Linked DNA regions of Piscinibacter sp. HJYY11. Each later gene encodes a partner of the first gene's protein in a complex. Links are inferred from orthologs where the notes say so. Each region holds a gene or a part of one and is shown in the gene's direction. Other genes may lie near its edges. The genes, in order: dsbD and JI745_RS21100.

Region 1 (6,821 bases):
CCGGGTAGACGCGCCGCCCGCCGCCCTTGAAACGCCAGGGCACGCGGCTCACCAGGTTCTGCTCGAACCACTCGATGCCCTTGGTCATCGCGAGCTTGTTCACCTCGGTCGGGCTGATGCGGCAATCGATCGGGCCGGCCATCAGCGTGAGGCTCGCAGGCGTGGCCACGTCGCCGTCTTCCGACATCAGCGCCACCGCGCTCAGGGCCGACACACACGGCTGGCAGATCGCCATCAGGTGCGCGCCGGGCCCAAGCACGCGCAGGAAGTCCATCAGGTGCTCGGTGTACTCGTCGAGGCCGAAGCGGCCGTTCATCAGCGGCACGTCGCGCGCGTTGTGCCAGTCGGTGATGTAGACGTCGTGGTCGGGCAGCATGGTCTCGACCGTGTCGCGCAGCAGGGTGGCGAAGTGGCCCGACATGGGCGCCACGATCAGCACCCGTGGCTGCGCGGGCGTTCCGGCAGGCAGATCTTTCTTGAAGTGCAGCAGCGTGCCGAAGGGGGTGACGTGGGTCGCTTCCTCGGTCACGTCGACCGTGGCGCCCTTGAACTGCACGCTGTCGATGTCGAAGGGTGGCCGCTGGTGCGTGATCTCTCCGAGCTTGATGACCTCGAGCATCGCGGCGAACTTGCGGTTGGTCTCCACCTCGTCCCAGCCCAGGGTCTTGTCGCGCAGCAAGGGCAGGGTGCTCTTGGCAAAGGTGCGCAGCGGCCACATCAAGTCGGCATGGGCTTGGTAGGCCTCGTACATGGGCGTCTCCTGTCGCGCTGTTCGATGTGAGCTGCTTCTGCAACTTGTGCGCCAGCAGCGCTGCACCAAAGGGCACCGCCTTGGTGTGCGGCCGTGGCACATGCCTTGCAGAACGGGCCACCATCACGCCAACGGGAGACACGCTTCATGCCCTCAGTCGCCACCAAGGCCGCCCCGAAGAAGACCGCCGCCAAGCCGGCGAGCAAGCCCGCCGCTGCGCCCAAGCCGGCGAAGAAGCCCGTCGCGACGCTCAGCCTGTCGAGCAAGAACTATTCGTCGTGGTCGCTGCGCGGCTGGCTGCTCGCCAAGTTCGCGGGGCTGGAGTTCGAAGAGGTGATGGTCCCGCCCGACGATGCCGATGCACGCAAGGAGCTGCTGTTGCTGGCCCCGTCGATCCGCGTGCCGTGCCTCGAGCACGACGGCGCCAAGGTGTGGAACACGCTCGCCATCGCGCAGTACCTCAACGAGATCAAGCCCGACGCCGGGCTGATGCCCGACGACCGCATCGCCCGTGCGCACTGCCGCTCGGTCAGTGGGGAGATGAATTCGGGCTTCTCGAACCTGCGCTCGTCGCTGCCCATGAACCTGAAGGCACACCACCCGGGCTACAAGATCTGGGCCGGCGCCCAGCCCGACATTGACCGCATCATCGAGATCTGGACCGAGTGCCTCGCCACCTATGGCGGGCCCTATCTCTTCGGCAAGCAGCGCACGATGGCCGATGCGATGTTCGCGCCGGTGTGCACCCGGTTCCTCACCTACGACGTGAAGCTGCCCAAGAGCTGCATCCTCTACTGCCAGACCATCATGGCCATGCCGGAAATGCAGGAATGGGTGGCAGCGGCTCGCGCGGAGCCAGACGACATCGAAGAACTGGACATGGACTTCTGAACGTCGGCGAGGCCGGCGGCTGCGATGGCCGGACCTTGATCGACAGCAGGCCCAGCGTGCACAGCACGCACAAGGCGAGCTTGAGCTTGCCGGGCCTCAAGCCCACGGCGTGAAGGGCGGCACCTCGCACGGGCCTTCGACGTCCACCGTCTTGAAGTCCGCCGGGCTCACGATCTCCAGGTACTCCATGTCGGGCGAGTAGTCGAAGAGGTAGTGCACGATGCCCGGCCGCTGGTGCACGCAGTCGCCGGCGGAGACCAGCGTTTCCTTGTCGCCGTACATGAAGCGCGCCCAGCCCTTGATCATGATCACGATCTGGAACTCCGCTTCATGGCGGTGCCAGCCAGTGCCCTTTTCGGGTGCCATGTTGGCCTTCACGAGGTGGGCGATGACCTTGCCACGCGTGGCCTCGGCGACACCGAGGTCGCGGTAGAGGAAGAAGTCCCGCAGGCCTTCGCCCTTCCACTCCGTTTCGCCCGGTTTGACGTGCGAGAACTTGGTCTGGGTGGTGTCCAACATGTCCGCGCTCCTGGTTTGCTGCGACGCGCCATCGCCATGCATGAAGCGTTCCGCCCTGAACTGGCGCAAAAAGCCGCGAAAAAGGCCGTGGCAGCCTGTTTCGCCTGGGAACGCTTTGCCGGCCGGCCTGTCGGAGAATGCGAAGCATGAGTACCTGGGCACATTTCAAGGGCGCACTGCGCCTGGCCACCGGCGCGCTGGCCAGCTTGCTGCTGGCCGCGGGCGCACTGGCGGCCGACGAGTTCCTCGACCCCGAGGTGGCCTTCCGCCCCTCGGCCCGGGCGCTGGACGCGAACCACATCGAGGTGCGCTTCGACATCGCCCCCGGCTACTACCTCTACCGCGAGCGCCTGGGCGCGACCGCCGAGCCGGCCGGCATCCAGGTGACCGAATTGCGCATTCCCGCCGGCAAGATCAAGTACGACGAGACCTTCCAGAAGGACGTCGAGACCTACCGCGACAGCGTGACGATGACGGTCGCGCTCGCGCACATGCCCGCCACGCCTTTCAAGCTGACGATCACCAACCAGGGCTGCGCCGACAAGGGCCTGTGCTACTCGCCGCAGAAGCGCGGCTTCAAGGTCGAGCCGGGGCAGGGCGCGGGGGGCGCGCCGCGCTTCACCTACCTCAACGAAGCCCAGGCAGCGGCCTATGTGCCGGGTGGCGCCGCCACGGGTGCAGTGGCGGCCGCGTTGACCGGGGGCCCCTCGACCGCATCGCCCACCACCACACCGGCCCAGAGCAGCGCCGCGAACCTGCCGGAGGTGGCTGCACCGGCCGCCACCACCGGTGAGCCCACCGAGCCGGTCGGTCGCGCGCTGCAGTCGGGCAGCACGCTCCTTGTCGTCGGGCTGTTTTTCCTGCTGGGCCTCGGCCTGTCATTCACGCCCTGCGTATTGCCGATGCTGCCCATCCTCTCGTCCATCATCGTGGGGCAGGGGCAGCCGGTCTCCAAGGCGCGCGGCTTCTCGCTGGCGCTTGCCTATTCGCTGGGCATGGCACTCGTGTACACGCTCTTCGGCGTGGTCTCGGCGCTGGCTGGCGAAGGCCTGGGCCAGGCGCTGCAGAACGTGTGGGTGCTGGGCGGCTTCGCCCTGCTGCTGGCGGTGCTGTCGCTCTCGATGTTCGGCTTCTACGAGCTGCAGATGCCGGTGTCGGTGCAGAACCGGCTCAACCAGTTCTCGCAACGCTTCACCGGCGGCCAGTTCGCGAGCGTCTTCGTGATGGGCGGCCTGTCGGCGCTCATCGTCGGCCCCTGCGTCGCCGCACCGCTGGCCGGTGCGCTGGTCTACATCAGCCAGACGCGCGACGTCGTGCTCGGCGGCACGGCGCTCTTCTCCATGGCGGGTGGCATGAGCGTGCCGCTGCTGCTGCTGGGCCTGTCGGCCGGGGCGCTGCTGCCCAAGGCCGGCGAATGGATGAAGTACGTGAAGCTCGTCTTCGGCGTGATGCTGCTGGCCGTGGCCGTGTGGATGGTCGCCCCGGTGCTGCCCAGCTGGGCCGGGATGCTGCTCACCGCGGGTGTGCTGGTCGTCGCCGCGGCCTGCCTGGGGGCCTTCAGCGCCTTGCCGAAGCCGGCGTCGGTCTTGCGCCGCTTCTCCAAGGGCGCAGGCGTGCTGCTCGGCGTGTTTGCAGTCGCGCAGGTGGTCGGCGCGGCCACGGGCGGGCGCGAGCTCGCCCGCCCGCTGGCCCACCTGGGCAAGGGCGCTCCGGCGCATGCCGAGCTGGCGTTCCAGACCGTGCGCAGCGTGGCCGAACTCGACGCCGCGGTGCGCGCCTCGACCAAGCCGGTGATGCTCGATTTCTATGCCGACTGGTGCGTGGCCTGCAAGGAGCTCGAGAAGTTCACCTTCACCGATCCCGCCGTGGCCAAGAAGATGGCCGGCATGACGCTCCTGCGCGCCGACGTCACCGCCAACAACGACGACGACCGGGCGCTGCTCAAGCGCTACACGCTCTTCGGGCCGCCGGCGCTGATCTTCTTCGCACCCGCCGGCAACGAGCTGCCCGCCTCACGCGTGATCGGCTACCAGGACGCCCGCCAGTTCGGCAGCCACCTCGACCGGGTGCTGGCCACGGCCAAGCCGCTGAGCGGCCCGCAGGTCGGCCTCAAATAAGACGTGGCCGGCTCCCAACGCTTCGACCGGCTCGATGCGCTGCGCGCCGTCGCCATCCTGTGGATGGCGGTCTTCCACTTCTGCTTCGACCTGAACCACTTCAGGTTCATCCAGGAGAACTTCTACCGCGACCCGTTCTGGACGGTCCAGCGCACGATGATCGTGACGCTCTTCGTCTTCGTCTCCGGCCTGGGGCAGGCCATCGCGTGGGAACAGAGCCAGAGCTGGCCGCGCTTCTGGCGCCGCTGGGCGCAAGTGGCGGGCTGTGCGCTGCTGGTCACGGCCGGCTCCTATTTGATGTTCCCGAAGAGCTACATCAGCTTCGGCGTGCTGCATGCCTTCGCGGTGATGCTCATCATCGGCCGGCTCACCGCCGGCGCGAAGCGCTGGCTGTGGCCGATGGGGCTGGTGGCGATCGCGCTGCCTCACCTGGTGCAGGACCCGTTCTTCGACACGCGCCTCACCAACTGGGTGGGCCTCGTCACCCGCAAGCCGGTGACGGAGGACTACGCGCCGGTGCTGCCGTGGATCGGCGTCATGTGGTGGGGTCTGGCCGCCGGCCAATGGGTGCTGGCGCATCGGCGCCAGTGGCTCGCCGGGCCGCTGCCACAGCGGCTCTCGCCGCTGGCGGTGCTGGGCCGCTGGTCGCTCAGCTTCTACATGGTCCACCAGCCGGTGCTGATCGGCCTCCTGATGGCGGTGCGCGCGCTGGTCTGAGCCTCAGGCACCGCCGATTGCGCGGTTGACCTTGCCCGTGCCGTTGCAGTTCTGGCAGGGCGCCGAGTCCACGCGGCCCGAGCCGCCGCAGCGCGGGCACAGGCCTTCGCCCGAGCCCGGCGTGCCGGGCGGTGCTTCGTCACCGGGAACCGGCGCCGAGGTGACCGGGGCGCCTTCCCGCGGCGGCGGGACCGACTGGTCGATGGAGGCGCCGGGGTCTTCCTCGCCCGCGACGGACTCGCGGGCCAGGTCCACCGGCTTCGGGGCGGAGGAGGGGGCAGGCTGGTTCATGCCGATGGATCGGCAAGCGGCATGCCGCGCCGCCCGCCCACCCGCCGCGCCTCAGTCGCGCTGGCAGCGGCGCTCGTTCACCAGACAGCGCGCGTAGTCGGGGTCGGTCTTCAGCAGGTACATCGCGCGGGCCGCGTAGGCGGTGTCGGCGAAGTCGCTGAAGAGACCGTCGACGCCCAGCTCGTAGAACGCCAGGTACTCGTTGACCGGGTTGCCCTGGTAGTTGCTCGCCAGGCGCCTTTGCTCGTTGCGGAAGGTGTAGGGGTGCACCACCAGGCCGAGCTTGTGGGCGTTGGCCACGATGTCGGTGGCCGGCACCAGGCGGCGGTCGCGCTCGTCGACCACGCCATCTCCGTTGGCATCGGCGCAGGCCCCGTTGCGAACGGTGATGCACGCGCTGCTGATGAGGTAGGTTTTCCACGGGCCGATGCCGTCGGCGTAGCTGCGCACCTCGGCAAGGCCTTGCGGCGTGAGCAGGTCGCGGAAGAGGCCGGCCCGGCCGGCCACCGTCCAGTCGTAGGGGCGGTCATAGGGCGGGGTGAAGTCGAGCGAGCCGTCGGCATTCACGTCGTTCGCGTCCACCAGCTGCACCAGGCGCACGCTGGTGCGCGAGCGCAGGTACTTGAGGTTGGCCTGCTCGAAGGACTGGATGAACACCGGCGCGTTGCGGTGGTTCCAGCCGGCCTGGGCAAGCACCTGCAGCAGGCGGTCTTCGAGCGCCAGGCCGAGCTTCTGGTGGTAGGTGGGATGCTTGGTCTCGGGGTAGATGCCGATCTGGCGGCCGTGCTCGCGCGACTTGCGCTTCACGAGCTCGATCACCTCGGGCAGCGTGGGGATCAGGTATTTGCCGTTGAAGCTCTGGTCGCGTTCGCCGAACGACTGCACGGCGCGCAGCTGCTTGATTTCGGCCAGCGTGAAGTCGCTGGCGAAGAAGCCTTCTTCCTCCACGCCATCGACCACGGCCTTGCGCTTGCGGCTGGCGAATTGCGGCAGGCTGCCCACGTTGGTGGTGGCGATCAGGTTGGGCTCGTGGCGGGCGATCAGGTGGCCGTCCTTCGTGGCCACGAGGTCGGGCTCCACGTAGTCGGCGCCCAGCTCGATGCCCAGCGCATAGGCCTCCAGCGTGTGCTCGGGCAGGTAGCCATTGGCACCGCCGCGGTGGCCGATGACGAGCGGCGTGGTCTGGTCATGGTGATGGCGGCGGCCATGCGGCTCGGCCATCGCCGTCTGGGCACTGCCCAGGCAGGCCGCGAGCAGGGCCATGGTCATCGGCAGCTTGTTCAGGAATCGCATCGACTGTTCTCCTCTTTTGCAGGTCGGGAAGCCGGCGCACCTTAGGGCCGCCCGATGACATGCCCATGAAACGCGCCTCGGAACAGCAAAGTCGCGCATCGTAGGCACGCCACATTCCCCTGTGAGCGATGGGCCTGCCGGCAGCGGGGCCTGACAGATGTGTCAGTTGTCGCGAGGTGTGACCGGGGGTACGTTCCGCCTGGAGGAGACTCCATGAAGCACATCTCGCCGCAGCGTGCCAT
Region 2 (6,740 bases), 3.5 Mb from region 1 along the record:
CCGCGTCGGTCGAGCTGCTGAAGTCGCTCAAGGTGTGGGACGCGCTGCCCCCGCATGCGGCCACGCCGGTCTACGACATGCACATCGAGGGCGATGCGGCCTCGGGCCTGCTCGAGTTCTCGGCCTGGCAGCAGCGCTTCGGCGAGCTCGCGTGGATCGTCGATGCACCCGTGCTCGAACAATCGATGGCCGCGGCCGTGCGCTATGCGCCCCATGTGACGCAGGTGACCGAGAAGGTCGAGGCCTCGCTCACCGCCCTTTGCGAAGGCAAGGCCTCGGCCACGCGTGAAGCGCTCGGCGTGACATGGGACCGCCACGACTATGGCCACACCGCCATCGCCGCGCGCCTGAGCGGGGACGCGCCGCACGCGAACACCGCGCGGCAGTGGTTCCGCCAGCCCGATGTGCTGGCCCTGCTGCCCTTCGATGCCCCGCAGCCCGGTCAGTCACATGCGCTGGTCTGGTCGATGCCGGAAGCGCGTGCGCAGGAGTTGATGGCACTCGACGCCGCCGCCTTCGAGCAGGCCTTGAACGAGGCCACCGGCGGCGCCTGCGGCACGCTGCACCTTGCCAGCGAACGCGTAGCCTGGCCGCTGATGCTGGCACGCGCGCGCAGCTGGTGCGGCCCCGGCTGGGTGCTGCTCGGCGACGCTGCCCACGTGGTGCACCCGCTCGCCGGGCAGGGCCTCAACCTGGGCCTGGCCGACGTGGCCACGCTCGCCACCGTCATCTCACAACGCGAAGCCTGGCGCGAGCTGGGCGATGCGCGCCTGCTGCGCCGCTACGAGCGGCAGCGCCAGGCGCCCACGATCGCGATGGGCCAGCTCACCGATGGCTTGTTGCGCTTGTTTTCACATGAGCAGCCGGCGCTGCGGGAACTCCGCAACCGAGGCATGACTCTCGTCAACCACCTTCCACCGCTCAAGCGCTGGCTCGCCTCGCGTGCGCTGGGTTCCTGAAAGAGACTCCCATGTTGTCCTCCCTCATTTCCCGCGCCAGCCGCACCGCCGCCGCGGTGGCCCTCGGCACCCTGTTGTCGCACGCCGCCTTCGCCGACGAAGCCACCATCCGCAAGACACTCCCCGAGCGCCTGCCCAACCTGCCGCCCATCGACGAGGTGACCAAGACGCCGATCCCCGGCCTCTACGAAGTGCGCATCGGCACCGAGATCCTGTATTCCGACGAGAGCGGCAACCACGTGCTCCAGGGCCACCTGATCGACACCAAGACCCGCACCAGCCTCACCGAGGCGCGCATCAACAAGCTCACCGCGATCGAGTTCAACCAGCTGCCGCTGAAGGACGCCATCGTCTGGAAGAACGGCACCGGCGCCCGCAAGATCGCCGTCTTCGCCGACCCGAACTGTGGCTACTGCAAGAAGTTCGAGCAGGACCTGCAGAAGATCAAGAACGTCACCGTCTACACCTTCCTGCTGCCGGTGCTCGGCGGCGACTCGCCGCAGAAGTCGGAAAACATCTGGTGCGCGAAAGACCAGGCCAAGACCTGGCTGTCGTGGATGCTCGAAAACAAGACGCCGCCGCGCTACATGGGGACCTGCTCCACGCCGATCGAGCGCAACCTCGAGCTCTCGCGCAAGTACCGCATCAACGGCACGCCGGCGATCATCTTCACCGACGGCACGCGCATCCCCGGCGCCATCGACGCCGAGCGGCTCGAGAAGCAGCTCGTCGCGAGCGCTGCGGCCACCAAGCCCGGCCTCACCACCACCCCGCCTGCGACGAGCAACTGATCGCCGATCGATGGTCACCTACCGCATCGAGATCGCCGACGCGCACGCCCACCTTTTCGCCGTCACCGTCACCATCCCGCAGCCGGCTGCCGAGCAGCACTTCAGCCTGCCGGCGTGGATTCCCGGCAGCTACCTGGTGCGCGAGTTCGCGCGCCACCTGTCGGGCCTGTCAGCCCGGCAGGGCGATCGTGCGCTGCCGCTGCAGCAGCTCGACAAGGCGACGTGGGTGGCCCGCTGCACCGGCCGTGCAGCACTGACGCTCAGCTACCAGGTCTACGCGTTCGACCCGTCGGTGCGCGCCGCCTACCTCGATGCGCAGCGAGCGTTCTTCAACGGCACCAGCGTCTTCGTGCGCGTGCACGGCCGCGAGGCCGAGCCGCAGCGCATGGAGATCAAGGCCCTGCCCAAGGGCTGGAAGGCGGGCACTGCGCTGCCGAGCGTCAAGATCGATGGGCGCGGCCAGGGCACGTACGAAGCGGCCGACTACGACGAGCTCGTCGACCACCCGGTCGAGCTGGGCGACTTCTGGCGCGGCGAGTTCAAGGCGGCCGGGGTGCCGCACGAGTTCATCGTCGCCGGTGCCTTGCCCGACTTCGACGGCGAGCGACTGCTGGCCGATGCGCGCCGCATCTGCGAGACCGCCATCGCCTTCTGGCACGGCAAGAAGAAGACCTTCTTCAAGCGCTATGTCTTCATGCTCAACGCGGTCGACGATGGCTACGGCGGCCTCGAGCACCGTGCCAGCACCGCATTGATCGCCTCGCGGCGCGACCTGCCGCAGCGCAGCCGCCGCGAGTCGAAGGACCTGAGCGATGGCTACGTCACGCTGCTCGGGCTCATCAGCCACGAGTACTTCCACACCTGGAACGTGAAGCGCCTGCGGCCGAGCGAGTTCACCCGCTACGACTACACGCAGGAGAACTACACCGAGCTGCTGTGGTTCTTCGAAGGCTTCACCTCCTACTACGACGACCTGCTGCTGCTGCGCGCCGGCCTCATCGACGAGCCGCGCTACCTGAAGCTCGTGGCCAAGACACTCTCGGGCGTGCTCGGCATGCCGGGCCGGCAGGTGCAGAGCGTGGCGCAGGCGAGCTTCGATGCCTGGGTGAAGTACTACCGCACCGACGAGAACACGCCCAACAGCACCATCAGCTACTACACCAAGGGCTCGCTGGTCGCGCTCGCGCTCGACCTCACGCTGCGCCACGAAGGCCGCGGCTCGCTCGACGACGTGATGCGCCTGCTGTGGGAGCGCAGCGAGGGCGGGCCGGTGAGCGAGGCCGACATCGCGGCAGCCTTGGCGCAGGTCGGCGGCCGTTCGTACGAGAAGGAATTGAAGGCCTGGGTGCATGGCACCGACGACCCGGCGTGGCGCCTGCAGCTGGCCCGCGCCGGTGTCGACTGGAGCCAGCAGGCGCCCACCGTCGCGCAGCGCCTGGGCCTGCGTGTGTCGGAGAGTGCGCTCACCGGCATCAAGGTCACGCATGTGCTGCGCGGGGGCGCCGGCGAAGCGGCCGGCCTGGCCGCTGGCGACGAGGTGCTGGGTGCGGACAGCTGGCGCCTGCGACGCCTCGACGAGCTGCCGCGCCTCATGGCCGATGCGCGCAGCGTGCAGCTGCTGGTCTCGCGCGACCAGCGGCTGCGCACGCTCACCCTCTCGCTGCCGCCTGCGCCCGAGGCCGGCGCGGTGTCGCTCACCCTGGCCGGCGCCGACAAGACCCCGCCGGCGGCCATGGCGCTGCGGCGCGCATGGCTCACCGCCTGACACAGCGGCTCGCGGCGCCGCGTGCATGGGCGGCGCTGGGGTTGCTGCTGCTGGTGAGCTGGGCCCACGTCGGTGTGGCCGGGTGGATGGCCGAGCAGGCCGCGGCATTCGACCTGTCGTCGCCGCCCGAGGTGCAGCGCATCGAAGTCGCCTACGTGCGCGAGATGCCCTTCACGGCGCCGGCACCACGCGCCGTGGCGCAGGCGGCGCCGGCGCAGCGGCGCACCCCGGCACCGGCGCCTGCGGCGCCCGAGCCTGCGGCGTCGGCACCGCTTCCGGCTGCCGAACCCGCTTCCTCGCCATCTTCGGTTGTCGAGGTGACCGCTCCCGAGCCGGCCGTGGTGGCCGCGGCGTCCGCCCCTGAGCTGGCGTCCAGCGCACCAGCCGCCTTCGAGTGGCCGGTCTCCACCCGCCTGCGCTACCTGCTCACCGGCCACGTGCGCGGCGAGGTGCACGGCCAGGCGCAGGTGGAGTGGATCCGCGCCGGCCCGCGCTACCAGGTGCACCTGGACGTGCAGGTCGGCCCGAGCTTCGCGCCCATCGCCTCGCGCCGCATGAGCAGCGAAGGCGAGATCACGCCCGACGGCCTGCTTCCGCATCGCTATGAGCAGGAGACGCGCCTCGCCTTCGACGGGCCCTATCGCGCCATCGTGCGCTTCGACGGCAGCCGGGTGTGGATGTCCAACGGCAACTCGATGGTGCAGCTCCCCGGCGTGCAGGACACCGCCAGCCAGTTCGTGCAGCTCGCCTACCTCTTCGACCGCGAGCCGCAGCGCCTGCGCGTGGGCGCGGTGGTCGAGGTGGTGCTGGCGATGCCGCGCAACGTGTCGGCGTGGGTCTACGACGTGGTGAAGGAAGAGTTGCTCCACACGCCCTTCGGCGAGGTGCCGTCCTACCACTTGAAGCCGCGCCGCGAGCCGCGGGTCGGCGGAGACCTGGTCACCGAGCTCTGGATTGCGCCGCAGCTGCGCCATTTGCCGATACGCTTTGTGATCCGCCAGGACGCCGAGAACTACGTCGATCTGATGCTCGACCGGCGCCCCGAACTGGCCGCCCCCGACCCCTCCACGCGAACACCACCATGACCTTCGAGAACATCCTCACCGAGCTGCACGGCAGCGGTGCCCTGAAAACGGGCCTCATCACGCTGCACCGCCCCAAGCAGCTCAACGCCCTCAACGACGCGCTGATGAACGAGCTGGGCACTGCCCTCAAGGCCTACGAGGCCGACGACAGCGTGGGCTGCATCGTCGTCACCGGCAGCGAAAAGGCCTTCGCCGCCGGCGCCGACATCAGTGCGATGGCGACGTGGGGCTACATGGACGTCTACAAGTCCGACTACATCACCCGCAACTGGGAGACCATCCGCAGCATCCGCAAGCCCGTGATCGCCGCGGTGGCCGGCTTTGCGCTCGGTGGCGGCTGCGAGCTCGCGATGATGTGCGACATCGTCATCGCGGCCGACACCGCGAAGTTCGGCCAGCCCGAGATCAAGCTCGGCATCATCCCCGGCGCCGGCGGCACGCAGCGCCTGCCGCGTGCGGTGGGCAAGGCCAAGGCGATGGACCTGGTGCTCACCGGCCGCATGATGGACGCGGCCGAAGCCGAGCGCGCCGGGCTCGTCTCCCGCGTGGTGCCGGCGGCCGAGCTCCTCGACGTGGCGCTCGCCGCCGCGCAGACCATCTGCGAATTCAGCGGCCCGAGCGTGATGATGGCCAAGGAGTGCGTGAACCGCGCCTACGAGTCGCCGCTGTCGGACGGCGTCACCTTCGAGCGCCGGGTCTTCCACTCGCTTTTTGCCACTGAGGACCAGAAGGAAGGCATGGACGCTTTCTTGCACAAGCGCAAGCCTGAGTTCAAGCAACGCTAGAAGCTTCGCCCGCCCTTGAACTGCCCTCGCGTGCTGCGCGTGCGGGCGGTGGCCTTTTCAATGGCCGAGAACGAACGCGCCGCATGCGCGTGGCACACCGCGAGGCCCAGTGCATCGGCCGCGTCCTTGCCCGGCAGGCCGGGCAGCTTGAGCAGGCGCTTCACCATTTCCTGGATCTGCTCCTTGCGCGCATGGCCCGCGCCGACGATGGCCTTCTTCATCTGCAGTGCGGTGTACTCCGACACCTCGATGTTGCACGACACGAGGCCGGTGATCGCCGCGCCACGCGCCTGCCCGAGCAACAGCGTGCTCTGCGGGTTGACGTTGACGAACACGATCTCGATCGACGCGCAGGTCGGCTCATAGCGCGAGGCCACCTCGCGCACGCCGTCGTAGATGACCTTCAGGCGGCCGGGCAGGTCGCCCACGGCGACGGCGTCGGTCTTGATGGTGCCGCTGGCCACGTAGTGCAGCGTGCTGCCCTCGACATCGATCACGCCGAAGCCGGTGGTGCGCAGGGCGGGGTCGATGCCCAGAATCCTCATGCGCCAAAGTACCAGCGAAGCGAGTGGAAGAAAACAGGTGCGGCGAAACAAAGCGGCGCGACCCGGTCGAGCAGGCCGACCGCGCCCGTCACCGTGGCACGGCCACCCCAGTGGCGCACGCCGGCATCGCGCTTGAGCGCCTGCATCACCAGCTCGCCCAGCGTGCCGCAGCCGCCCGCGACGAAGCCGATGAAGATCGCCTGCGGTGCCTTGAACGGCGTGATCCAGTACAGCAGCCCGCCGACCAGGCCCGCGGCCAGCGCGCCGAGCGCCCAGGCCCGCCACGAGAAGGTGCGGCTGATGTGGCGCGCGGCCGGCAGCGTGCGGATGCGGCGCTTGACCGTGTGCTGCGCGATCTGCGCGGTGACGACCACCACCACGAGGTAGAGCACCAGGAAGGCGCCCCGGTCCTCGTAGTTGGGGAACTCGAGGAGCAGCAGCGCGGGTGCATGGCTCATGCCGTACACGCACACCATCGTGCCCCACTGGATCTTGGCGGTGCGCTCGAGGAAGCGCGTGGCGTCGTTGCCGAACACGGCCAGGATCGGCAGCGCGGCGAACGCGTACACCGGGATGAACACGCTGAAGAGGTCGAAGAATCGCCCGCCGGCCAGCCAGTACTGCACCGGCAGCACGAAGAAGAAGGCCATCAGCAACGCGCGGTGGTCGCCGCGGCGCGTGTGCGTAAGCGTGATGAACTCGCGCAGCGCCAGGAACGAGATGATGGCGAAGAGCAGCGTCGAGACGACGGCGCCGGTGGCCCACGAGATCCAGAACAGCAGCGTGCCGACCCACAGCGCGCGCATGTCG

Evidence for each region.
Region 2: the proteins of dsbD (region 1) and JI745_RS21100 are in contact, whole or in part, in a crystal structure (PDB 1JZD), measured with the Escherichia coli proteins. The link is inferred for Piscinibacter sp. HJYY11 from one-to-one orthologs.

What each region holds. Positions count from the first base shown.
Region 1 is NZ_JAERQZ010000001.1:983,073-989,893, reverse strand. What follows is about bases 1,852-4,792. They hold dsbD (protein-disulfide reductase DsbD), read left to right. Parts: upstream 1,852-2,307; coding sequence 2,308-4,278; downstream 4,279-4,792. Other genes in these bases: JI745_RS04435 (heparan-alpha-glucosaminide N-acetyltransferase), read left to right, coding at 4,282-4,792; JI745_RS04445 (cupin domain-containing protein), read right to left, coding at 1,852-2,161. In the rest of the region: JI745_RS04455 (polyhydroxyalkanoate depolymerase), read right to left, coding at 1-751; JI745_RS04450 (glutathione S-transferase family protein), read left to right, coding at 899-1,642; more of JI745_RS04445, read right to left, coding at 1,739-1,851; more of JI745_RS04435, read left to right, coding at 4,793-4,995; JI745_RS04430 (hypothetical protein), read right to left, coding at 4,999-5,286; JI745_RS04425 (glycerophosphodiester phosphodiesterase), read right to left, coding at 5,338-6,579; JI745_RS04420 (response regulator), read left to right, coding at 6,793-6,821. UniProt on the Escherichia coli protein: Required to facilitate the formation of correct disulfide bonds in some periplasmic proteins and for the assembly of the periplasmic c-type cytochromes.
Region 2 is NZ_JAERQZ010000001.1:4,494,866-4,501,605, forward strand. Bases 1-2,860 are described here. They hold JI745_RS21100 (DsbC family protein), read left to right. Parts: upstream 1-970; coding sequence 971-1,750; downstream 1,751-2,860. Other genes in these bases: JI745_RS21095 (FAD-dependent oxidoreductase), read left to right, coding at 1-959; JI745_RS21105 (M61 family metallopeptidase), read left to right, coding at 1,761-2,860. Also shown: more of JI745_RS21105, read left to right, coding at 2,861-3,515; JI745_RS21110 (DUF3108 domain-containing protein), read left to right, coding at 3,500-4,600; JI745_RS21115 (enoyl-CoA hydratase), read left to right, coding at 4,597-5,385; crossover junction endodeoxyribonuclease RuvC, read right to left, coding at 5,382-5,930; JI745_RS21125 (phosphatidate cytidylyltransferase), read right to left, coding at 5,927-6,740. UniProt on the Escherichia coli protein: Acts as a disulfide isomerase, interacting with incorrectly folded proteins to correct non-native disulfide bonds.